One region of the Bradyrhizobium sp. USDA3516 genome, then DNA from elsewhere that is predicted to be linked to it. Evidence: riboswitches for the same ligand, from Rfam matches in the RefSeq annotation. Region 1 holds a riboswitch; the other holds the start of a gene.
The links. A riboswitch is a leader RNA that binds a small molecule or an ion and turns the genes downstream of it on or off. The one in region 1 is predicted to bind cobalamin.

Region 1 (9,756 bases):
AGGGCATGCTGGCTGCGGGCGTTACCGAATATCCAATGGAATATCCGGTTACGACCGAGATTGCTTTCGACAGCCCCGAATACGTGCAGCTGCTCGCAGCATTCTATGATGAATGGGCGGAGCGCCTGGCGCGGCTTTCCCGCGCTGTCGACGTCGTCGTGCTGTGCGAGGGCGATCCTTACTTCTACGGCTCCTTCATGCATCTGCACACGCGCCTGCAGGGCCGCGTCGAGATCGAGGTGATCGCCGGCATTCCCGGCATGGTCGGCTGCTGGAACGGCGTCGGGCAGCCGATCGCGCTCGGCGACGACGTCATGACGGTGCTGATGGGCACGCTCCCCGAGGCCGAGCTCGAACGGCGCATGCGCGATTCCGATGCGCTGGTCGTCATGAAGACTGGCCGCAATCTCGCAAAGGTGCGCCGCGCACTTCGCTCCGCCGGGCGGCTCGACGATGCCTGGCTGGTCGAGCGCGGCACCATGCCGGGCGAGCGCGTGGTGCGGCTCGCCGAGATCGACGCGGCCGACTGTCCTTATTTCGCGATCGTGCTCGTGCACGGCAAGGGCCGGCATCTGGACGCCGCCGAATGACGGGCAGCCTGACCATCGCGGGCCTCGGGCCGGGCAGCGACGCGTTGGTGACGCCGGAGGTCACTGCTGCGTTGGCCGCGGCGACCGACATTCTGGGCTACGCGCCCTATGTCGCGCGCGTGCCACCGCGGCCTGGGCTCACCCTGCATCCTTCCGACAATCGCGAAGAGCTGCAACGCGCAAGCGAGGCGTTGCGGCTCGCCGCCGAAGGCGGTCAAGTCGTGGTTGTCTCCTCCGGCGACCCCGGCGTGTTCGCGATGGCGTCCGCCGTGTTCGAGGTACTCGAGCGGGCGCCGCAATGGCGGGATCTGCCGATCCGCGTGCTGCCCGGCATCACCGCGATGCTCGCGGCCGCCGCGCGCGCCGGCGCGCCGCTCGGCCATGATTTCTGCGCGATCAATCTTTCGGACAACCTCAAGCCATGGGCCGTGATCGAGAAACGCCTGCGCCTCGCGGCGGAGGCCGATTTTGCCATCGCGATGTACAATCCGCGCTCGGCCAGCCGGCCGGAAGGATTCGGCCGGGCGCTGGCAGTGCTTCGCGAGGCCGGCTGCGGCGAGCGTCTCGTGATCTTCGCGCGCGCGATCAGCGCGGCTGATGAAACGGTCGAGATCGTGACGCTAAACCAGGCGACGCCCGAGATGGCCGACATGCGCACGCTGGTGATCCTCGGCAATTCGCAGACACGCCGCGTCGGCCGCTGGGTCTATGCGCCGAGGCGGGCAGAATGACCGAGCCACTGCATCACGTCAGTGACGCGCTCGACACGTCGGCGCTGGGGCAGTTGCGGTCGCGAGATCATGATTACGGGCAGGCCGAGCATGCGGGCCGCGTCGATCTTGGCGCGTGCGCCGTCGCCGCCGGAATTGCGGGCGACGATCCAGGCGATGCCGCGCGTGCGCAGCATCGCCAGCTCACTATGAAGCGTGAACGGTCCGCGCGACACGATCACATCGGCTGCGAAGGGCAGGGGCACCTCGGGCGGATCGACGAAGCGCAGCGTGTAGGCGTGCTGCGGCTTCGTCGCGAATGGCGCGATGTGCTGGCGGCCGATGGCGAGGAACACGTTTGTCGGGGCGTCAGGCAGCGCGGAGACGGCAGTGTCGACATCCCCCACCTCGATCCAGGTGTCGTCGGCCGCCTTGATCCAGGGCGCGCGTTCCAGCGCAAGCAACGGCGTTCCCGTCTGCGCGCACGCCTCGACGGCGTTGCGGCTCATTTCCGCGGCGAAGGGATGCGTCGCATCGATCACATGAGTAATGCCTTCGCGGCGGATGTAGTCGGCAAGCCCGCTCACGCCGCCAAAACCGCCGATGCGGGTCGGCAGCGGCTGATCGGCCGGCGCACGCGTGCGGCCGCCATAGGAATAGACGGCGTCGATGCCGGCGCGCGCGATCTCCGCGGCGAGCAGGCTCGCATCGGCCGTTCCGCCCAGAATGAGGGCGCGAATCATGTCTGAGCCCTGGCTGACCATCATCGGTATCGGCGAAGATGGCCTTGCCGGGCTGTCGGAGGCAAGCCGAAAGGCGCTTGCCAAGGCCGAAACCGTGTTCGGCGGCGAGCGCCATCTTGCGCTTGCCGACATTGGCAGCCGCGGCCGTCCGTGGCCGGTGCCGTTCGATGCGAATGTCGTGCTGAGCTGCCGCGGCAGTCCGACGGTGGTGCTCGCCTCCGGCGATCCGTTCTGGCATGGCGCTGGTGCAAGCCTTGCCGAGAAGCTCGGTAGCGGCGAGTGGATTGCGCATCCGGCGCCGTCGACCTTCTCGCTCGCTGCCGCGCGGCTGGGGTGGCGGCTGGAATCGACCATTTGCCTCGCCCTGCACGCTGCCCCATTCGAACGTCTCGTTCCGCATCTTGCGCGCGGTGCGCGCATCATTTGTCTGGTACGCGATGGCAAGGCCGGCAGCGATCTTGCGAAATGGCTGACGGAACGCGGCTGGGGTTCCTCGACATTCTGGACTCTCGCCGCGCTCGGCGGGCCGAATGAAAGCGTCGGAGAATATCGCGCTGAAAGCTATACGCGTGCGCCGGACGGAGATCTGATCGCGGTGGCACTCGAGGCAGAGGGAGGGCAGGGACTGCCGCGCAGCTCGGGCCTGCCGGACGACGTCTTCGTTCACGACGGCCAGATCACCAAGCGGCCGGTGCGCGCGCTTGCGCTCTCGGCCCTGGCGCCGCGTGCCGGCGAGCGGCTGTGGGATATCGGCGCAGGTTCAGGCTCGATCTCCGTAGAGTGGGCGCTGTGTGGTGGGACGGCGACCGCAATCGAGGTGCGCGAGGATCGCGCCGCGAACATCCGCAAGAATGCAGCCGCCTTCGGTCTGGCGCATCGGATCACAGTTGTCACGGGCAGGGCACCGGAAGCTCTTGCCGGGTTGGAAGCGGCGGATGCCGTCTTCATTGGCGGCGGCCTCGACGAAGTGTTATTTGATGCGATCTGGACGCGGCTTGCGCCGGGTACGCGGCTCGTGGCGCATGCCGTGACGCTGGAGACGGAAGCTCTGCTCGGCGAGCTGCATCAGCGTCACGGCGGCGAACTGATGCGGGCCGAAATTTCGCATGCTGCCCCGCTCGGCCGCTACCGGTCGTGGGAGGCGGCGAGGCCGGTGGCGCAGTGGAGCGTGGTGCGATGAAGGTCGCCGGTTTAGGCTTCAAGCGCGACGTGACGCTGGCTTCGCTGCGTGAAGCGCTGCTGGCTGCGGGCGGTGCGGAAGGGCTTGCGGCGATGGCAACCGTCAGCGACAAGGCCGATACCGAGGCGCTGAAGCAGCTCGCACGCGAATGCGGCGTGCCGATCAGGGCCGTTCCGGCCGCGACACTGGCCGGGATCGACACCCCCACGCAATCGAAACTCGTCGCGGAGAAGTTCGGCATCGGATCTGTGGCCGAGGCCGCGGCGCTCGCGGCCGCCGGTCCGCGCGCGCGGTTGATTGCAGCACGGGTCGTCTCGCAGGATCGCGCCGCGACCGCCGCGATCGCCGAAGGAGACGGCGCATGACGGTGCATTTCATCGGCGCCGGCCCGGGCGCGCCCGATCTGCTGACGTTGCGGGGCCGCGATCTGATCGCGGCCTGTCCGGTCTGCCTCTATGCCGGCTCGCTGGTGCCCGAGGGCGTGCTGGCGCATTGCCCGCCGGGTGCGCGCATCGTCAACACCGCGCCAATGTCGCTCGATGAGATCATCGCCGAGATCACAGCTGCGCATGCGGCAGGCCAGGACGTCGCGCGGCTGCATTCCGGCGACCTCTCGATCTGGTCGGCGATGGGCGAGCAGCTCCGCCGTTTGCGTGCGCTGGGGATTCCCACCACGGTGACACCCGGAGTTCCCTCGTTCTCGGCTGCGGCAGCGGCGCTGGAAGCCGAGCTGACGCTGCCCGGTCTTGCTCAGACGGTGGTGCTGACGCGCACGCCGGGCCGTGCCAGCGCAATGCCCGAAGGCGAGAGGCTCGCCGCGTTCGCCGCGACCGGCGCGGTGCTGGCGATCCACCTGTCGATCCATCTGCTCGACCAGGTCGTGGCCGAGCTCACGCCGCATTACGGCGCGGATTGCCCGGTCGCGATCGTCTGGCGCGCGAGCTGGCCGGAGCAGCGCATCGTGCGTGCGACGCTCGCAACGCTCGATGCGGCCGTGGGGACCGAGATGGAGCGCACGGCGCTGATCCTGGTCGGCAAGACGCTTGGCGCTGCCGATTTTGACGAGAGCCGCCTCTACGCCGCCGACTACGACCGCCGCTACCGGCCGGTCGGTGCCGAGCCGCGCTTTCCGGAGGCGTCGTGATGGCGGCAAGCTTCGTCATCTCCGCGCCCGCTTCCGGCGTCGGCAAGACGACGCTGACGCTGGCGCTCGCCCGCGCCTGGCGCCATCGCGGCTTGAACGTGCAGTGCTTCAAGAGCGGGCCCGACTATATCGATCCCGCCTTCCACGCCGCGGCCACTGGGCGCGCCTCGGTCAACGTCGACAGCTGGGCGATGGATCGCAGCACCATCGCGCATCTCGTCAGCCGTGCTGCCGATGCAGATGTCGTGCTCGCCGAGGGATCGATGGGTCTGTTCGACGGTGTCGCTACGCGCGGTGTCTCCGGCACCGGCGCGACCGCCGACATCGCGGAGATGCTGGGCTGGCCCGTGGTTCTGGTGATCGATCCCTCCGGCCAGGCGCAGACTGCGGCAGCGATCGCCGCCGGCCTGCGCGATTACCGCGCCGGCGTGCGCCTTACCGGCGTCGTGCTCAATCGCGTCGCCAGCCCGCGCCACGAGGATCTGGTGCGACGCGCGCTGAAGGAGGCCGGCATCAAAGTGTTCGGCGCGCTGCCGCGTCACGCCGAGATCAGCCTGCCGAAGCGGCATCTCGGTCTCGTGCAGGCCGAGGAGCAGGCGGAGATCGGCAAGCTGATCGACGAGGCCGCGCGCTTTGTCGCCGAGCACGTCGATCTCGATGCAGTGCTCCACGCGGCAGGCAAATGGTCGCCGCAAGCTGCGGCGAACGGCTTGAACGTGAGGCCGCCCGGCCAGCGCATCGCGCTGGCGCGCGATGCGGCGTTCTCCTTCGTCTATCCGCATATGCTGGAAGCCTGGCGCGCGGCGGGCGCCGAGATCGTGCCGTTCTCGCCGCTGGCCGACGAAGCTCCCGATGCGAGCGCCGACGTGTGCTGGCTGCCCGGCGGCTATCCCGAGCTGCATGCCGGAAAGCTCGCGACCAATGCGCGCTTTCGCAGCGGCTTGCGCAGCTTCGCCGAGACGCGGCCAGTGCATGGTGAATGCGGAGGCTATATGGTGCTGGGCGCAGGCCTCACCGACGCCGACGGTATCGGCCATGAGATGGCGGGGCTGCTGGGCCTCGAGACCAGCTTTGCCAAGCGCCGCATGCATCTCGGTTATCGTCTTGCCGAACTGGCTGCGCCGATGCCGGGGCATCAGCCTGGCGCGCGCCTGCGCGGCCACGAGTTCCACTATTCGACCATCCTCGCCCAGCCCGATACGCCGCTTGCGGTCGTGCACGACGCCACCGGCGCGGTCATTGCCGAAACCGGCTCGCGCCGTGGCCATGCCACCGGCACGTTCTTCCATCTGATCGCGGAGGACCGGTGAGCGGCTTCGTCACTTTCGTTTCCGCCGGCCCCGGCGATCCCGAGCTCCTCACGGTGAAGGGTGCCGCGCGGCTGCGCGAGGCCGACGTCGTGCTCTATGACGATCTTGCCTCCGGCGCGATTCTCGATCTCGCGCGGCCCGGTGCCAATCTCGTCGCAGTGGGAAAGCGGGCCGGGCGTCCTTCGACCAAGCAGCACCACGTCAATCGTCTGCTGGTCGACTACGCCGCAACCGGCGCGCGCGTGGTGCGGCTCAAGTCCGGCGATGCCGGCATTTTCGGCCGGCTCGAGGAGGAGATCGAGACGCTGCGCGAGGCCGGCATTGGCTACGAGATCGTTCCCGGCGTCACCTCAGCCTGTGTTGCCGCCGCCCAGGCCGGTATTCCCCTGACCCGCCGGCATACCTCCCGCCGGGTGCAGTTCATCACCGGTGCCGACGTCACCGGCGAGCTGCCCCCCAATCTGAATTGGGCGGCGCTGGCCGATCCCGAGGCCACGACCGTGGTCTATATGGGACGGCGCACCTTTCCGGCGCTTGCCGCAAAATTGATCGCGCACGGCCTCGCTCCCGGCACTCCGGCGCTGTTCGCCGAATCCCTCGGGCGATCTGACGAACGGCTGGTCCGCACCACGATTGCCGAGCTCGCCGAGCAGCTTGCGCGCGGCGGCGCCGCTTCCACCGCTGCCGTCATCCTGTTCGGCGCGCTGGCGGGAGAATATCCGGCATGAGCGCTCCGGCAGCGGTTCGCCCCTTGACGCCCGCGATGCGAAAGGGGCACACAAGAGCGGCATGGTGCTCGACGCGGCGCAAAGCGCCGGAGCATAATCGGGAATGGGGATGGGCGGACCCAGTTGCGGCGCCCAGAACCCCAGCCGCCCCCGCGACTGTAAGCGGTGAGGGCCTCCGAACCGCCACTGGACCCGCAAGGTCCGGGAAGGCCGGAGAACCCAGTGAACCGCGAGCCAGGAGACCGGCCGTGCACGTATTGAGGCCAAGGCCGTCGGGTGTGACGGCAGGAAGGAACTGAGCCATGCATATCGAACCAGGATTGGTCACAGGCGCCAAGCTCGTGCTGAGTTACGCAACCGGCATCGCCGCGGGCGGCGTTGCGCTGAAGCTGGCGGTCGAGACCGTGCGCGAGCAGGGCATCGGCTCGTTCGCTGCGCGGACGCTGGCCACGACCGCTCTCGTCTTCGTCTTCTTCGAGATCCTGCCGCACTTCCCGGTCGGGGTATCGGAGGTGCACTTCATCCTCGGCTCGACCTTGTTCCTGCTGTTCGGCGCCGCGCCTGCGGCCTTCGGCCTCGCGTTCGGCCTGCTGCTTCAGGGCATGCTGCTGGAGCCGGTCGACCTGCCGCAATACGGCATGAACGTCACCACGCTGCTGGTGCCGCTGTTCGCGATCCAGGCGATCGCCACGCGGATCATTGCCCGCAACACCGCCTATGTCGATTTGAAGTACGGTCAGGCGCTGGCGCTTTCGACCACCTATCAGGCCGGCGTGATCGCCTGGGTGGCGTTCTGGGCGCTTTATGGCTCCGGCTTTGCGGCCAGCAACCTCGCCAGCATCGCGACGTTCGCCGCCGCCTATGCGCTGGTGATCGTGATCGAGCCGCTGGCCGATCTCGCCGTGCTGGCGCTGGCGAAGTCGCTGCGTGGCGTCACCGCGCCCAGCCTCGTCACGCCGCGCCTGCACAACGCGGCCTGAGAGATCAGCGATGGGCGGCCGCTGCGGCTGCCCATCGCGCTCGCGATGCTCACGCTCTCCCTGATCGGCATCGGTTGCGGCGATCCCGCGCAGCTCACGCGCGCCGCCGTTGACGCCATCAACGCCGCCGATCTCATCCTGATTCCGCGCAAGGGAACGGCAAAATCCGATCTCGCCGATCTCAGGCGAACGATCTGCGCCGGTGTGCTCACCAACACAACGACGCGCATTGCTGAGTTTGACCTTCCCGTGCGCGATGCGACAGAGGCGGATTACCACAAGGGCGTAGACGACTGGCATGATGCGGTTGCCGCGACTTGGGCGCAGACGATCGCAAATCATTCCGGGGGTGACGGCAAGGTCGCGCTGCTGATCTGGGGCGATCCGTCGCTCTATGATTCGTCGCTGCGCATTGCGCGGCGGCTCGATCCATTGCCGACAATCGAAGTCGTGCCTGGGATCACCTCGATCCAGGCGCTGTGCGCGGCGCATGCGCTGCCGCTCAACGACATCGGCGAGCCGTTCCTGGTCACGACGGGGCGGCGCTTGCGCGAAGGCGGCTGGCCGCAGGGCGTCGATACCGTCGTCGTGATGCTCGATGGCGGCACGGCGTTCCAGTCGCTCGATCCGGCCGGACTTCACATCTGGTGGGGAGCCTATCTCGGCATGCCCGATCAGATCCTCATGTCCGGCGCGCTGGCTGAACTGGGCGCGCGCATTGCCGCCGTGCGGCAGGACGCACGCGAGCGGCACGGCTGGATCATGGACAGCTACATCATCAAACGCAGGCGTTGAGCAGCATGCTTCCCGAATGGGTGACCCAGAACTGCCCCGAACTCTCCGCGATCCATCGCGAGGCGGCCATTGCGCGGCAAGCGCAGCTGACGAAGCCGACCGGCGCGCTCGGCCGGCTCGAGCAGCTCGCGATCGAGCTTGCGGGCTTGCAGGCCACCGACGAGCCGCGCGCCGCGCGGGTCCCGATCGTCGTCTTTGCCGGCGACCACGGCATCGTCGCGCAGGGCGTGTCGGCCTATCCGCAAGCCGTCACCATCGCGATGATGGCGAATTTTGCCTCCGGCGGCGCCGCGATCTCGGTGCTGGCGCGCGAGCTGGGCTCAAACCTCGAGGTGGTCGACGCCGGCACGCTGGCCGAGGCACAGATGGCGGGAATCGTCACCGACAAGCCGCGCAGCGGCACGCGCGATTTCAGCGTCGAGGCCGCGCTCACGCCCACGGAATTGGCCTTCGCCTTCGAGGCCGGCCAGCGCGCGGTGGTGCGCGCCATGGCCGCCCGGCCTGATCTTTTGATCTTCGGTGAGATGGGGATTGGCAACACCGCGACGTCAGCGGCGATTGCTGCGAGCCTGCTCGGTGTGAGCGCCGGGGAGATCGCGGGCAGTGGCACCGGCGTCGATGCGGCCGGCCGCGCGCACAAGGCGCGGGTGATCGATGCAGCGATCGCGCGCCACGGCGTCACTGGGGCCTCGGTCGAGAAGATCCTGTGCGCGGTCGGCGGCCTCGAGATCGCTGCCATCTCGGGCGCGATCATCGCGGCCGCGCAGCGCCGCATCCCCGTGTTGATCGATGGCTTCATCGTCTCGGTGGCGGCGCTGGCAGCAGTGCGCCTCAACCCGTCCTGCCAGCCGTTCCTGCTGCCCTCGCATCAATCGGCGGAGCAGGGGCATCGGCTGGTGTTGCGCGCGCTGAACGTGCAGCCGCTGATCAGCCTCGATCTGAGGCTCGGCGAAGGATCGGGCGCCGCGATTGCGCTGCCGCTGGTCCGCTCGGCTTGCGCACTTCACAATGGCATGGCGACGTTCGCGCAGGCCAACGTACCGGATCGGCCTAGCTGACTCGCTGATTCACGCAGACGACGCGCCAGCCGCCACCCAGTCGGTCGATCCGCGTCAGCGAAAGCGGATCGATCACGAAGCGCAGCGCCGTTTCCGGCGTGAGATCGAGCGCGATGCAGAGCGCGGCCCGAACGGTGCCGGAATGGACGACCAGTGCCGCGGAGGCTGCGCCAATCTGCGCCAGGCCCAGCCGGACGCGGGCGACCTGATCCACAAAGCTTTCGCCGTTCGGCGGCCGTCCGTGCGCGGGATCGCGCCAGACCTGCGCGTAGGCCTCGCCGCCGGTCGCGGCGAGCTCGTCATGCCGATGGCCGGTCCAATCGCCGAAATCCTGCTCGCGGAATTCGCTGATCAGCTCCGGTTCGAGCCCCAGTGCGCGCGCCGTTTCGACCGTGCGCCGCGACGGGCTGGCATAGCCGGCGACATCCGCGGGCAAGCGCCGCCTGATATCCGCCAATGCCGCGTGATCGCCGAGGTCGGCCGGCGCATCGGCGGCATGGATCGTCCCCGCGATGCCG
Region 2 (9,756 bases), on a different contig from region 1:
TGCGCCCTGGACATAACGATCGTTCCCGTTCAGCAGCCGATTCAGGGCAGCATCTGGCGAGAGTACGTTGTTTGGCTTGGGCGGGCCTTTTGCTTCCTTCGCGTCGACAATCTTATTGCCGAACCGCAGGAAAACCGTCGAAGCAGCAAACAGCAACAGTGACCGCCGCGAACGCGCGTGCTTGGTTAAATGGTATATGTCTTGAGAATGGGCTGCTTGCATGTGTCGCCTCATGGCACGGCCTTACGCCACCCAGTGGCTTCGGCTTCCGCTTCGCTGCAGAGCCAGCGTTGGCCGCGCTTCTTCGTCATGTCGATTTGTTCGTAACCGGGTTGCCCTGGCAGGTAATAAATGCGCTCGCCTCTGCTCTCGACTGTGCCTTTTATCGGGCACTCGGGGGACGGCGGTTCCAATAACAAGACGGATCCAAGCAGGACTTCCTGAGCGTCGACCGGAACCGACGTCGCGCCCACGATAATCGTGCTCCTATTGCGGCGACGCCAGTCCCAGGGCGCGATGAACGCGCCGGACCACAGCCCCGCATGGGCTGTGCTGGCCACCAACTCATAAACAACGTAGGTATGGTGAGATGCAAAGGCCGATAGCGCCAAGCCCGAGCGTACCATCCAGGCGTTTATATCCTCGCCTTCGATGAAGCAGCTGCCGAGGGCTCGCCGATACTCATCGACTCTTCCGGTATGACAATCCCACGTTCGCCCATTCGAATGCTTGATGAGCTCGTCGCGAACAACTACGCCGCAGGCCCATTTTTGGCCCTGGCCGTCGAGGCAAATCTGATCGGTCTCAGGAGCTTCGATGCCTGAGAGCCGAACGGTGGTTTTCTCGATTTGGATCGTATTTCCGTCGAGGATGCGCGGAGCACCGCTGAGTGTCGCGGCGGAAACCGGAGATGTGATGAGAGCGATCAATGCGAACATAATTCCGCGGTGCTTCATCCCGACATTAGCCTTTCGCTCCTGATCCATGTTACGCACGATACGGTCCAGAGCGCTTGACCGCAGCTGTCCATTCCGCCGGCCTCGATGTGTGCGTTATGAGAGCTTGGCGTGAGTGCGAACTTACGACCTGACGCTGCGTAAGGATCAAGAGAATTCTTGCCGTTTGCGGCGGTATCCTTCGAGCGTCGGCGGTTCTCTCACCGCGAGAGTGCTGTACCCTCTGGACGTGAGGAGGAGATCCTCGTCGCGTGGCGCCGAACTCGGGATGCTGAACACCCGAGCTTGGAACGCTGTGCTCGCTCCTTGCAAAATAATGAGGATTATGAAGCGTCGGTGCGTGCGGTGGAGTCAGGCTTGGAGGAGCTACCTTGCCATGGTTGGTGACGACTTCCATCGGCAAACTGGGCGGTTCCGATGAGGGCGATGAATTCGCCCCAAAGTCTTGTCACGAAAAAGATGTCCAAAAAGGATCTGGTCTGGCTCGCTCTGACCGGTTTAGACAAAGACGCGATGGAGTTCAGACTCAACGCTCGCCGCGTAAATGAAGCGTTCTTGTTCGAGCAAACCGCGCAAGTCCGTGCCTTGTTACACCAGACGAGCTGATCTTTGATACCAATCGCATTATGGCATTTGGCTCCTCCGCGCGGCACCATAGTCGTTAGTGCTACTGCCCAGACGTGTGTACAAGAATTGAACTGTTTATGGCTCAGGCGGCGCTACGGGCCGCCGCTCTTGGGTAGTGACGGTTCCCCGCGATCTCAAGTGGCTTACCCGACGCTGGCATCAGCGTCCGTTTTCTCCAGGAATTGGAAACGCTGCGATATTGAGCCGCGGGCTTTGCCTGCCTACGTGTTCGGACAGTCGCGAGTGCCTCCTGATGCAATTCAGTGTGAGGTTTCGGTCCACAATACGCGTTTGCCCATCGCGTACTCGGGGCGAATGGCTCTGGTGCGGTTTAGCCGACTCAAGCTACACATCATCCTGAAGCACCTCACTACATAATGGGAATGACATGGTTGCAGTCGTTCGGGAAGTACCGGTCTCATCTTACGCGCTTGAAGTAGATGGCCAACTCAGAGCCGAATTCGCAACCAAAGACGGTGCCACGGCAGGTGGAGCAGAATTAAAGAAGCGGTTTCCCATGCTTAAAATCCGGGTCTATGACGTGCAGACGAATGAGTGCGAGGAAATTTAGGACCGAGTCAATCTGGACGCTCGACGTTGTTTGCGTACAGCTGCGGAGCGTCCTGCCCTGCGCACTCGGAGATGGGCAGGCGCTCAGCGGGTATGCCGGGGGGTGCTACCAGTGTAACTTCCTCGCCCGTTTCGTCTCAGCATCGGTCCCTAGTGCCGGCTCAAAGTCGCTAGGCTCACGCTCCTGCGTGTGCCGCGCAATAACACGATGCGCGGCGCGCACCCGAATCGGCTTGGCCGGAGGCATCTCAAGCGCTCTCGTGAAGAATGCATGAGAGCTGGTTCCCCCGCCGTTGGTGTACTCGAACAGGGTGGAGTGCAGGCGGGCAAACCACATCTCGCAAACTAGTACGCGCCACTGAGCTCGACACCTGGCGGAAAAAAGCAATCGTGCTGCTCGACCTTCCGTACGACGGGCCGAACTGCTGCGAGAAAGGCAGGCGGACTGTTGCGGAGCCGTTAAACAACGCAGCTGCAGAGCGCGTGTCTCTTGCAGTTAGTACGAGGCATTCGACCGTGCGGCAGCTGCGGTGCGGTGTTGCTCTGCGAGACCGTCTGCTAAGGCCTTCGCTCTCCTGAGTCTTCCTCTTCCTTTGGCTCGGTCCGTTGGAACCAGGAGCCCGGAGGAAATTTCGCGATGCGCTTGGCAAAAGAGGATTGTGGCTCCCAATCTTGGCCTTCGCTCTTCTCGAAAGTGATGACCCCGTTGTGTGTAAAATAACGTGGTCCTTGGATATCGCAATTCACCAAGAGCAGAATGCGCCATAGATCGCCTTTCTCGTTCGGCTTGTCATTCTGCTTGGGTAAGTAGTCTACCCCAACAGGTTCAATGATAGTGCATCGGCCTTGCCGCAGAAGGACGCCGAGCGGGCCTTGCGGCGTAGTCACAAAGTTGAAGTTACTTGGATCATGCAGAAAGCTAAGGTTTGCGTCCCTTTCACCATCTGCGACTTCTTTGGCGATCAACGAGAGCGCTAGGGCACGCCAGCCCAATTCCATCGGCTTCGCATAGGTTGACGCAAGCTCAATCGTACCGTCGAGCGCGACTTTCCAGGTGATCGCGTACTGTTCGTCTGATTTGTTGTCTCGGTGCCTGGTCCACGAAACGAAAACATGGTCGCTTTCGCCAAGTTCGACGACCCCCCACATCTGAGGGACGAACTGTGCCACTTTCGAGACATTGGAGATGATTTGTTCTATTGTCTCACCATCTTGCGCTCGCCACGTTGACTTGAGTCTGTCGACAAGTGGGTTGTCGCTGGCGCGAATAGTGTTGCTCATGGCAGCCGGCCAGGCTAGGCAGATTAGAAGTCCGCCCACGGCAAGCCATAGCGCGGGTCTTCCCGACATTCTCTTCATAGCCCTTGGCCTATCGCGTTTCATCCGTACATCTTCCAAAACGGGCAACCTTGAACCTACTATGAGCGAGCGCAAGAAGTTTACGGAGACGCGACGGGGCACCCGCGGCTGTCCCGCGCAGGCAGGCGCTCCCCTCTATGTCACGCGCCGCTAACTTCTCTAGCCAGCGACAGCGTCAATTGGCTGTGCTGGACGTCCCCAGCAGAAAAGACTGGGTATGTCGAGGGGCTTGCATTCTTCGTGCCAGGCAGCAGGCGGAGATTTGCACGGGTTTTATGTCCCTCTTGTCGACTTTCCGACCTGCGCACGTTTCGATGTTTTCATTCAGTGTATCGGCCGTAGTTTGTGCATCCTTGTCCCGCACAGGATAGTGTGCGGAAGAGGTGAACGCCTCTATGCCAGGTGCCTGATGAGAATCGGGAATGGGTTTGCCGTCATTGAACAGTGTGGTTCGCTATAGTTGCCGTCGGCGTTCGGCCTACATGATGACTGGCATACGAAGCCGACTTAATCGACGAACTTTGAAGTCTGGCTGGCACGAAAATTCAACCGTGCTCGCCGCGTATGTTGCTAGATTGCGCCGCCTGCCTTGACGTGTTCAATAGGGATCTTCTAGTCGAGAGAATAGCTGCCAGCGGATGTGCTGGGCGAACCGCTGGAAATCGGAAGCCGCCTCGAATGCATTCTGCTCGACACGGCGGTAATCGCCGCCGCGCGGGCTGCGTTTGTCCCTTTCATTGATGGGGTTGGCGGCTCGCCTCAAGGCAGCTCCGAGTCTCACTCCAACATCAAGGACATCTCTGATTGCGTCAGCTCTGTTTAGAGAATCATAGAGATGCACGGTCATTCGCCTAGTAGATGTCCAAGATTAGCGTGGCACATAATCTGAGAGGTTGACGGAAGAATCCTCCTGCCGATAATTCAAGTCGTCGAGGTTCTCCGAATCCCACTTGATCCGGAGCTAAGAGGGAAGCCGGTCCAAATGCCGGCGCTGCCCCCGCAACTGTGAGCGGCGAGCTACTGTCCAACGATGTCACTGAAGCCGGGAGGGCTTTGGGAAGGCCGGACAGCAGCGATGACCAGCGAGCCAGGAGACCTGCCCCGACGAAAGATTGGTCCACGGGCGGGGTGTCTCGGTGGTGCGCCAAGCAGCCGTCGCGCGCGCGCGACTTCTTCTGCCTGCGTCCGCCATGGCCTCTGTCCCCAACAGGGGTTAACACTATGTCTCTTCTCTCTCTTCCGGTTGCTACGCTCGGTACGCCACGCATCGGTCCAAGGCGTGAGCTCAAATTTGCTCTTGAAAGCTACTGGGCCGGAAAGATCAGCGAACAGCAATTGCTCGAGGACGCATCCGGCCTGCGCGCAGCGAACTGGGCCCGTCAGAAGTCTCTCGGCGTGACGATCATTCCGTCGAATGACTTCTCGCTGTATGATCAGGTGCTCGATACAAGTGTCATGGTTGGTGCTATCCCGGAGATCTACGCCTCGAAACGAGAATACGTTTCCCTCAAGACGTACTTCGCCATGGCTCGCGGATCACAATGCGACGACCAGGATGCGAGTTGCGGTCTGGGGCCGCGGGGGGCTGGCGCACCCGCGCAGGAAATGACTAAGTGGTTTGACACCAACTACCACTACATGGTTCCCGAGTTTTACAAGGGACAGGCGTTCAGACTTTGCTCTCGCAAACCCATTGAAGAGTATGAGGAGGCAAAGGCTCTTGGCTTTCAGACTCGCCCGGTCCTGATCGGGCCGATCACATTCCTAAAGCTCGGCAAGAGTGCCGATGGCGCGTTCCAGCCCCTATCCCTACTAGATGATTTGATACCGATCTATATTGAGGTTCTGCATGAATTGGCCGAACGAGGGGCAAGTTGGGTTCAGTTTGACGAGCCCTGCCTGGCCCTTGATCTGGACGAAGCGGTGCGAAAATCACTGCTACATGCTTATAACCGGTTCGCGAAAGAGGGACCGGCTATCAAGATCATGGTTGCCAGCTATTTCGGCGACCTAGGCGACAATTTGGATACCGCCTTGAGCCTCCCAGTCTCGGGTCTGCACGTTGACCTGGTTCGAGCGCCAGAGTTGTTGGATCAGATCATTGCTGTCGGTCGAAGAGATCTCGTCACGTCGCTCGGTGTCATCGACGGCCGGAATGTGTGGCGATCGAACCTGTCATCGCTCCGTCGGCGGTTGGCGCCCGCGATTGCGAAGCTCGGCAAGCACCGTGTACAGCTCGCTCCATCCTGCTCGCTGCTTCATGTGCCGGTCGATGTTGAACTCGAGACCGGGCTCACGTCCGACGTCAAGAGCTGGCTTGCTTTCTCTGTTCAGAAGATGCGTGAGCTTGCGATCCTGGCGCGAGCACTCGCTGGCGACCAAAATGTCGGGCTCGCTCTTGCCGATTCGGAATGCGCTGCGACTGCCCGCCGGACTTCGCCGAAGATCCATGATGCCAATGTCGCTGCCCGGATGAGCGCAATCGACCAGACGATGCGCCGGCGCGCAAGTCCGTTTGCACGTCGTTCCGAGATCCAAAGGGCACGCTTTGGACTACCAGCTTTTCCCACCACGACGATCGGATCGTTTCCTCAGACCACAGAGGTCAGAAATGCTCGGGCGGCGCATGCGCGAGGCGCGCTGAGCGACGAGCAATACGATAGGTTCATCAAGGAGGAGATAGCCCGCGCCGTACGTTGGCAGGAGGACATCGGTCTTGACGTCCTCGTGCACGGCGAATTTGAGCGCAACGACATGGTGCAGTACTTTGGCGAGCAACTCGCCGGCTTCCTATTTACCAGGAAGGGTTGGGTACAGTCTTATGGTTCGCGCTGCGTCCGGCCCCCGATCCTGTTTGGCGATGTAGTGCGGTCGAAGCCGATCACTGTGGACTGGTGGCGTTACGCGCAATCACTAACTAGCAAGCCAATGAAGGCGATGTTGACCGGACCGGTGACGATCCTGAACTGGTCGTTTGTTCGCGATGATATTCCTAGGAGCGAGGTCTGCCGTCAGCTTGCGCTTGCGATCCGCGACGAAGTGCGCGACCTCGAGAATGCCGGTGCGGGCATGATACAGATCGACGAAGCTGCACTTCGCGAAGGATTGCCCTTGCGCCGATCGGAGTGGAAGGCCTATCTCGATTGGGCCGGAGAGTGCTTCCGCATCTGCTCATCAGGCGTTACCGATCATACGCAAATCCATACACATATGTGCTACTCCGAGTTCAACGACATCATCGGTGCGATCGCTGCAATGGATGCGGATGTCATTTCGATCGAGACGTCGCGATCGAAAATGGAACTACTGGGCGCATTCAGCAAGTACGAATACCCAAATCAAATCGGACCTGGCGTGTACGACATCCACTCTCCACGCGTTCCCGAGGTGAGCGAAATGAAGGAGCTGATGGTGCTGGCTCGGACGCGTTTGCAAGAATCACAGCTCTGGGTCAATCCGGATTGCGGCTTAAAAACGCGCAAATGGGAGGAGGTGCGGCCTGCGATCACCAACATGGTCGCTGCCGCCCGCGAACTGCGCGCTGCATCGTCTCCGCAAAATCATTGATCCGGCGCTCGGTCTGTTCTCGACCAAGCTACTCGCTTGTGGTCAATACCGCGCTCCATAATCTAGCGGCAAGACTTGGGGCCAACAAAAAGTGCTTGGCCCCAGTTGATGGTTGGAACGGATGTGCACCCGGAGAAACGACGCTGACGGCTCGCGTTATTGGCCAAAACAGAATAGCCGACGGTTCACCAAGGCGAGAACATTGGCCGAGAATATGGACTCCTATCGATACGTTTATCGTAGCTCCTTATGCCGTGCTAAGCGATCGTTTGGTCTGACAGACAAAATCTACACCGTGGTGTCGCTCATAAGAAGAGTGGGAACGATTGCGACAACAATGAGAGGGGTGATGCCGGACCTCACCGCAAGGGGCTTCTCATCGGTCCGCTCGGATATGTTTCCCCGTCAGGCGCTCTCATTCGATCAACCCCACATAGTGTCCGACGAGAGGACGCCGAAGCCAGTTCCTGCTTCAACTCACACCAATCTTATGTGCAGGATCGCCGCCGCTATCCGAGCCAGATACGCCAATGCGTCGGCTGCACGGCGACGTGCTCTCCGGTATTCGCGTTGATCCATCCGGCGAACGCCCGGCGGCAGGGAAAGACCACCCGGTGAATTGAATTCCCCTCGATCACGGCAATCTCCAGATCCTGATCGAAGGGCGGCATGATTTCGAGCCGCTCCCAGATCAAATCGCCATTTGATCCTGAACAAGGTTCATCGCTGCGAGCTGACAAATTCAGACAACCTTGTGAACATTACGAACATCGCTTGGCGTCCGCGCGAGCAGGCTCCGCGCAAGGGGCGGCGCGCGGTCTTGATGGCGTGAGCCGCGGCAGAGGGCAGTCGGTGGCATCGTTGGTCCGGAACACTGTCCGCTCGCGAATATTTGGATTTTCCCCGGGAAACAAGGCCTGAGCTTCCGTCGAATGGATCTGGGGCAGCTCAAGGCCTCGGCTGTTGCTATTTGTAACTGTTCTGCACGAACTAAACTGGTCTGCAGCTCCAGCAATCTGGCCTGTGGCGGGGTAAATGGCCCGGTTTTCTGTCATGTCACGTCCCTTGTTGGTGACACAACTCCGTGTTCTGCGGCGTCATCCCGTGGAGTGCGGGCGACTTCAGCCGCGCTCTCGCGCGCGTAGCACGTGCTCCAGCGAGAGCGCGAAGACGCCGGATTCGGTTGACACCAATAGGAGGGACGTAGCGCTGCTCGGAGCCCATAATCGGGCCTGTCCGCAGGTCGATAAAGTAGACGCCATCGCAAGCGGCGCAACTTACCATGTGTAGGTCATCAACCCGGGGCTCGGCTGCGCCCGAAAGGATTCCTAAAAAGTGATGGCTGGTGCTTGGACATGAGAGCATCATGGGCTCAAGTCGTTCTTTCTGCCATGCGTCTGAGCTTACTAGAAGATCACCTCTATCAGGACACAGCCGTCGTAGCATTGATGCGGGTCAAAAGCCTCGTTCGTCCGGGAGTGGTTGAGCTCGAGCGGCCGCCACGTGCCGCAAACCCCGCGCGTGGCAGTGTACATGTCCGAACTCGGGCATGCGCGAATCCATCGCATTCTCTGCAGCACGCCAGCGTGTTGATTTGAGGCGCAACTCACGCTCCATGGGCTACGGCAGCATTGTTCCTCATTGGCTCCGTGCACACGGATGGTCAAATGATTTGTTCGCCTTCATCGTCGGTAGCCTTGTCGGGGCTGATCCCACCTTTAGGTCTCGGCACTGGAGTCCTGGACCTGGGCTCATCGAAACGTGGGCTGCGACTAATCCTTATGATCGGCTTACCGTGGGGGCGGCTGGTGAACCGTCGGATGGAAGACGGGGTTCCTGGCCTGATTGCCGCACGATCGCCTGCGCGCATAGTCCCTCGCCGGCGTATATAAGAAATCTGCGCGCGCAAGCGGCTCGTGCCGCGCCGTTACATCTGATCGATCTTTGGATGGGCGGACAGACCTCTTGGTGGGGGGCTACTTGAGGCAGATCAAATACTCGCGATGCGAATGGCAGAATAGTCGATAAGCGAACCACGGGAAGCGAGGGGCATGCCTTCATTTAATGTTCGGTTTATTAAGACCGTTTGTGACGATACCGGCGGCGAGCATCGTGCGTGCCAGGCAGCATTCAAGGTCGATGCCGTCTCCCTGAGTGCTGCTGCACAGCAGGCGGAGACTGAATTTTGCAAGCAAAAGAGTGTCCGCGATTGGACAATTTTCGCCGATGTATTGGAGCTTCGAACCCCACCTGCCTTAGCTAATCCGTCCACATCAGCCTTTCGAGCATCCCGCAAGGACGCCTGAGTAAGCAAGGGTTTCGCACTTCCTCAGTTTTCCACGGAAGCGCGACATCTTCAGCACCGACCAAGGCTATTCACGGCTGCGACGTTCACCGGCGTGCTCGCCAGTCATGGCATCGCCATTAGCATGGAGGGCTTGCTTGCCCGCGATAACGTATTCGGCGAGCAGGCCTATGAGACTGTGTCCTACGCTCGCGTCTTGATCGGACTCGGCAGTCGGTCTATGAAACCTGAAGGCACGGCCGATACGGGTAAGCGTGCTTTAGATTCGTACGACGAGTGGTCGAGATTGAAGGAGGTTGTGGTGGGTACGGCCGCTAATCATGCGGCTCATGATCGCGAACTCTCTTGCGATTTATTCCTTTATATCAATCT

Region 2: another riboswitch for cobalamin. It lies ahead of metE (5-methyltetrahydropteroyltriglutamate--homocysteine S-methyltransferase); the one in region 1 lies ahead of AC24YW_RS04135 (energy-coupling factor ABC transporter permease).

What each region holds. Positions count from the first base shown of each region.
Region 1 is NZ_JBYGYN010000001.1:846,012-855,767, reverse strand. Features, by position in the region: gene AC24YW_RS04175 (precorrin-2 C(20)-methyltransferase) at 1-590, shown strand, start outside; gene cobJ (precorrin-3B C(17)-methyltransferase) at 587-1,321, shown strand; gene AC24YW_RS04165 (cobalt-precorrin-6A reductase) at 1,297-2,043, opposite strand; gene cbiE (precorrin-6y C5,15-methyltransferase (decarboxylating) subunit CbiE) at 2,042-3,223, shown strand; gene AC24YW_RS04155 (cobalamin biosynthesis protein) at 3,220-3,588, shown strand; gene cobM (precorrin-4 C(11)-methyltransferase) at 3,585-4,367, shown strand; gene AC24YW_RS04145 (cobyrinic acid a,c-diamide synthase CobB) at 4,367-5,677, shown strand; gene cobA (uroporphyrinogen-III C-methyltransferase) at 5,674-6,405, shown strand; cobalamin riboswitch at 6,451-6,670, shown strand; gene AC24YW_RS04135 (energy-coupling factor ABC transporter permease) at 6,708-7,385, shown strand; gene cobF (precorrin-6A synthase (deacetylating)) at 7,431-8,180, shown strand; gene cobT (nicotinate-nucleotide--dimethylbenzimidazole phosphoribosyltransferase) at 8,186-9,238, shown strand; gene AC24YW_RS04120 (histidine phosphatase family protein) at 9,231-9,756, opposite strand, start outside.
Region 2 is NZ_JBYGYN010000010.1:90,519-100,274, reverse strand. Features, by position in the region: gene AC24YW_RS28020 (carbonic anhydrase) at 1-222, opposite strand, end outside; gene AC24YW_RS28015 (thermonuclease family protein) at 231-986, opposite strand; gene AC24YW_RS28010 (nodulate formation efficiency C protein) at 2,712-3,434, opposite strand; cobalamin riboswitch at 4,428-4,630, shown strand; gene metE (5-methyltetrahydropteroyltriglutamate--homocysteine S-methyltransferase) at 4,734-7,079, shown strand; gene AC24YW_RS28000 (hypothetical protein) at 7,589-7,750, opposite strand; gene AC24YW_RS27995 (LYR motif-containing protein) at 9,131-9,385, shown strand; partial or broken gene AC24YW_RS27990 (IS3 family transposase) at 9,423-9,586, shown strand.